Regions from separate parts of the Variovorax sp. 10N412 genome, predicted to be linked through region 1. Evidence: predicted binding sites of a transcription regulator. Region 1 holds the regulator's gene; the other holds the start of a gene.
What was found. The regulator FliA, encoded in region 1, starts transcription of late flagellar genes. The targets are predictions, from matches to a motif close to CTAAAGTTTNNNNNNNNNNNGCCGNTA.

Region 1 (2,379 bases):
GCACGCCTCGGCCTACTTTCAGGTGCGCTCCAAGGCCGATGCGGGCCGGCTGGCCTTGCTCATTCCGCAGCTGCACGAGGAGTTCCAGGCGCTCACCGGCCACGCGCTGACCCGATACATGGGCCTGCGCAGCGGCGCCGTCGCGCGCAGGGCGCACACGCAGGCAGACATCGAAACGCACTTCCTCAAGCATGCCGACGACACCGTCTCGCTCGAAGCCTTCGACGCCCCGACGAAGGAAAGCTCGTCGCAGTTCGAGTTCCAGGCGATCGCGCAGTGCCGCCGCGCGCGCCTTGCCAAGGCCGCGCCCGGCCTGGACTACCTCGCACTGCACTTTCCGCTGGCGTTCTGGACGGCGCGCAAGGACGAACTGCGCGCGTGGTGGCTGGGCGCATTGCAACGGTTGCAGCCCGAGCAGGCCTACATGGGCCTGGGCATCGGGCGCCCGCCGGTGCTGGAGCGCTATGCGTTCCAGCAGGTGGCCGAGTTCGCCCTGGCGCAACGGTTTCTCGGGCTCGACGTGGACAAGCCCTTCTTCATGCGCTCCAGCAGGCCCGACGGCATGAGCCTGGAGGGCGGCATGCGCACGCCGAGCTTCGGGGTGCTGGTGTGCGGCGACCACGCCACGACGTTGGGGGGCGTGAATGCCTTGCAAGGCCGGCTGGGCCAGGTGCCGGGCCTGCGCGTGCAGCCGTGCATGGAAGGCCGGGGCCTGTGGATCGAGGCCGGCGACGCTCCTGCGCTGCACCCGGTCGAACAAGGGGTGCCCGAGCCCCTGCGCGCACTGTCCGAAGCGCTGAAGCCGGTGCGCCTGTCAAGGCTCTGGCTGGTGAGCCATCCGCCCAACACGGCGCGCGAGGACATGTTCACGCCAGCCACGTCGGCGCGCTGGCTGCGGCGCTTCGATGCCGACGGCGACTGGGCCGCCGGCCCCGCACCAGGCCCTGCAGCAGGCCCTACAGCAGGTCCTTGAGCTTCGCGCGCAGCCGGCTGATCGCCTGGCTGTGCAGCTGGCACACGCGCGACTGGCTCACTTCGAGAATGGCGCCTATTTCCCGCAGGTTCAGCTCTTCCTCGTAGTACAGGTTCAGCAGCAACTGGTCGCGCTCGGGCAAGGTTGCAATCGCGTCGACCAGCTGGTGCCTGAAGCCGCTTTCCAGCAACTGCTCCAGCGGGTCGTTGCTCGCCCGTCCGTCCTTTCGCGATTCCTGCGAATGCGCATCGAGGAAGGGGTTGTCGGCATCGTCCTTGGCGAAGTCCTCGACGTACAGCAGCTGGCAGCCCTGGATTTCCTGCAGCAGCGACTGGTACGCCTCCAGGTCCATCTTCAGCTCCTTGGCGATCTCCCCTTCGGTGGGCGAGCGCCCGAGCCGGTGGCCCAGCGCGTGGATGGCCTTCTCGACGCCACGCGCCGACTGGCGCAGGCCGCGCGAGCCCCAGTCGTTGGCACGCAGCTCGTCGAGCATGGCGCCGCGGATGCGCTGGCTGACGAAAGTCTCGAACTGCGCACCGCGGTTGTCCTGGTAGCGGCTGGACGCGTCCAGCAGGCCCAGCATGCCGGCCTGGATCAGGTCGTCCAGCTCCACGCTGGCGGGCAGCTTGGACATCATCTGCAGCGCGATGCGGCGCACCAGCGGTTGATGCTGCGCCAGCAGGTGCGATTTGTCGATGGTTCCCTGTGCGGTGTACACGGCCGTCCTTGTTCCGTTGATGGGGTGGTCGGCGCGTCAGGCGGCCTGCAGCGGCACGGCCGCGCGCCACGGCCAGCGGCCCACGTCGTCGGCCAGGCGCCGGAAGTCCACCGCGGCCGCGCTGGCGGGAAAGGCCTCGGCAATGGTCTGCTTCAGCCGCCACGCATCGGGAATGCGCGCATCGAAGCGCACCAGCCCGGCGGGCAGCAGCGACAGCGCGAGGTAGCGGCTGCCGGCGTTGGCGAGGTTGTTCATGATCTGCTGCGCGCCGTCGACATCGACCACGCCGTTGATGAGAAAGCGCAGCTGCTTCAGCCCGTGCGCGTAGTGCAGGTTCTTGATGCCCGCATAGGCCGAGGTGATCGACGCCGGATGCGGCTTGAGCACCAGCAGCAGGTCGTCCGCGTCCCGCGCGAGCGGCGACAGGCGCCCCTCGCGGTCGAAGGCCGCGTCGACGATGACCACGCCTTCGGGCCACAGCGTGCGCGGGTCGGTCGTGTCCGGCGCCACGCCGGGCGGCGCGGGCAGCACGTGCACCCCGCACCCGGCCTGCACGTCGGCCCCGTCCAGCGTCAGCCGATGGCTGGCGACGTCGGCCAGGCTGCCGAGCGGATCGATCGCCCAGACCTCGCAGGCCGAGCCTTCCTTCGGGCAGTGTTCATCCAGCAGCAGCACGCTTTTGCCCTGC
Region 2 (2,379 bases), on a different contig from region 1:
AAGCTCGCACTCACCGTCTGCGGATGCAGCAGCGTCTGGTTGCGGCGCAGCGCCTCGCGCGCACGCAGTTCCACCTCGAAATCGTCCACCGGCAGCACCGCGAAGTCGATGGGGGCGCCGTTCGGCTCGGCGTCGACCGACGACAGCACCGCCGCCAGTAGCTCGCGCTGCAGCGCATTGGCCACCAGGAAGATCGGCAGGCGCAGCGCCTTGCACATCGAGGTCAGCACCGGCCATGCCCCTTCGTCTTTCAGCACCACCAGCAGCAGGCCGAACTGGCTGCCGTGTGTCACGGCCAGCAGGAACTCGGAGCTGCTGTCGAAGCGCACCGGGGTGCAGCCCATCAGGCGCAGCCTGTGGCCCCACGACTGGGTCTGGGCTTCGTCGCAGCCCACCATGGCCACCTGGCGCGAGCCCTGGGCGTTCTTCGTGTCGATAGCTTCCATCGGATCTCAGGGGTTGGGGCCGGTGTTCAGCCCGCTGCGAGGCGTGTTCCGGCGCCCGGCTGGGTCTTGCGAACGCCGTCCGGGCCGTAGAAGAGTTGTGCGCTGGCCTGCAGGAAATGCAGGGCCTGCTGCGTGAAGTCGAGGTGCGCGTACACCATGGAGCCGTTGCGCATGTTGTGGCTGCGGGCCTGTACGGCCAGCACCAGCAGCTCGGCCCAGGCCTGCTGCACCGGCTTGCCGTCGGCCGCCGCGGCGGCATCGCCCCCGGCACGGCCGGGCCCGAAGCCCAGCGCCACCTGCAGCGCCTCGCGTTCGATGTCCAGCGCCGCCATGCGGTCCAGCAGGCGGGTTTTCTCCGCGGCAATGCCCGCCAGGTCGCCGAACACGTGGTCGGACATCGCCTTGGCCTCGCGGTCCAGCAGGGCCAGGAATTCCTGGATGCTGGCGGCTTCGGTGCGCAGGTGCGTCAGCAAGGAGGCGGTCATTCGCGGCCTTTCGGATCGGGTTTGGCCTCGACCGGGGCGTCGAGCAGGTCGCGCACGCTGGCCAGCAGGCCGTCGGCGATGCGCTCGGGTCGGATCTGGTAGCGCCCGGCCCGGATGTCCTCGCGGATCGCGGCCACCCGGGCGGCGTCGAAATCGCTCCCACCCACGGCGCTGGGCATGGTGTGGACGTGCGCGGAGGGCTGTGCCGCTTCCTTGGGGCGCGCGGCGGCGGCTGCTGCCGTGGTGGCGGCGGCGCTCGTGGCGGCCGCGCCCGTGGCGGGCGGTCGGGGAAGGGGCGTGGCCGAAGGGGCGGGTTGATCGATTTTCAAGGTGATTCCTCAGGGGCTGACCCATATATCGGCAGCACGGGCAAGAACTTTAGAAGCGGCTTGCAACAAAGCGTACGGCAAGTCTTCAGGGGCCGCTCGGCTCACTGGGCCAGCTGGATCTGCCCCTGCATGTCCGCCACGCCGCTGACCAGCCGCCCGTCGAGCGTCTTGGCCTGCACCACGGCGCCCGCTGCGGCGCCGCTCATGGCCTTGGCGTCGGTGCTGACCACGAAACCCTGGCCCTGCGCCACCACTTTCACGGACTGGCCCTGCTGGATCACGGTCACGCCGCGCACCAGCTCCTTGCGCAGCGGCGCGCCCGGCGCAATGCGGTTCGACGCCACCACGCCGTTGAGTTCGCCGGCGCTGGTGATCACCGAGCGCGGCAGCCGCGACAGGTCGCCCGTGCGTTCGGTGAAGTCGCCCGCGCCCAGCGGACGGCCCGCGTCGATGGCGCGCGCGGCCACGAAGTAGCTGCCTTCCACCGACACATGCGCCTGCACGAAGCGCGTCCAGGGCCGTTCGGTCTGGCAGCGCACGCCCACCGACACGCGGCCCCAGGGCGTCGCGCCCGGCGGCAAGAACACTTCGGGCGCGTCGCAGGCGGGCAGGGCGGCGGTGCCGCGGCCTTCCAGGCGCACCGTCACCTTGCCCGGCAGGCCGGCGGTCTGCACCTGCAGGTACCTGGCGATGGCGGCTTCCGCGGCCGGGTTCGGCACATCCTGAGCGGGCTGCTGCGCGGGCTCCGCCGCCAGTGCGGACACCGGGCAGCAGGCCACAGGCAGCATGGCCAGCACGGTGTGCAGCAGGCGGGTGCGCAGCTTGAAAAGGGTCATCGGAGGCGTCTGGATAGGGGCGTGGAGTGCGGTGCGTCCTGTACAGGGGGCACAAGCCACCGCCCGGAAATTCTAGAAATTCCCGGTGCGATCGAAGGTGCGAGCAGCAGGCGAAAACCCCCTTTGTTCGAACGATTGCAAACGCGGGTCATGCATAGACTCGCTTTCCATCTGTCGCCGCGCCTTGCGCATTCGCGACGCTTCAACGGATGGAACACACATGATCGACAAGCTGGATGCGGCGTTTCGCTTCAACCGCGAAGCCCTCAACCTCCGGGCGGAA

Region 2: the regulator FliA is predicted to act here: its motif matches at 1,287-1,313, upstream of flgM (flagellar biosynthesis anti-sigma factor FlgM).

The regions. Positions count from the first base shown of each region.
Region 1 is NZ_JBFTIO010000004.1:40,661-43,039, reverse strand. Features, by position in the region: gene AC1DJH_RS12170 (type VI immunity family protein) at 1-973, shown strand, start outside; gene AC1DJH_RS12165 (RNA polymerase sigma factor FliA) at 957-1,691, opposite strand; gene AC1DJH_RS12160 (MinD/ParA family ATP-binding protein) at 1,728-2,379, opposite strand, start outside.
Region 2 is NZ_JBFTIO010000019.1:7,527-9,905, reverse strand. Features, by position in the region: gene AC1DJH_RS28570 (winged helix-turn-helix domain-containing protein) at 1-446, opposite strand, end outside; gene AC1DJH_RS28565 (flagella synthesis protein FlgN) at 473-931, opposite strand; gene flgM (flagellar biosynthesis anti-sigma factor FlgM) at 928-1,260, opposite strand; gene flgA (flagellar basal body P-ring formation chaperone FlgA) at 1,362-2,096, opposite strand; gene flgB (flagellar basal body rod protein FlgB) at 2,317-2,379, shown strand, end outside.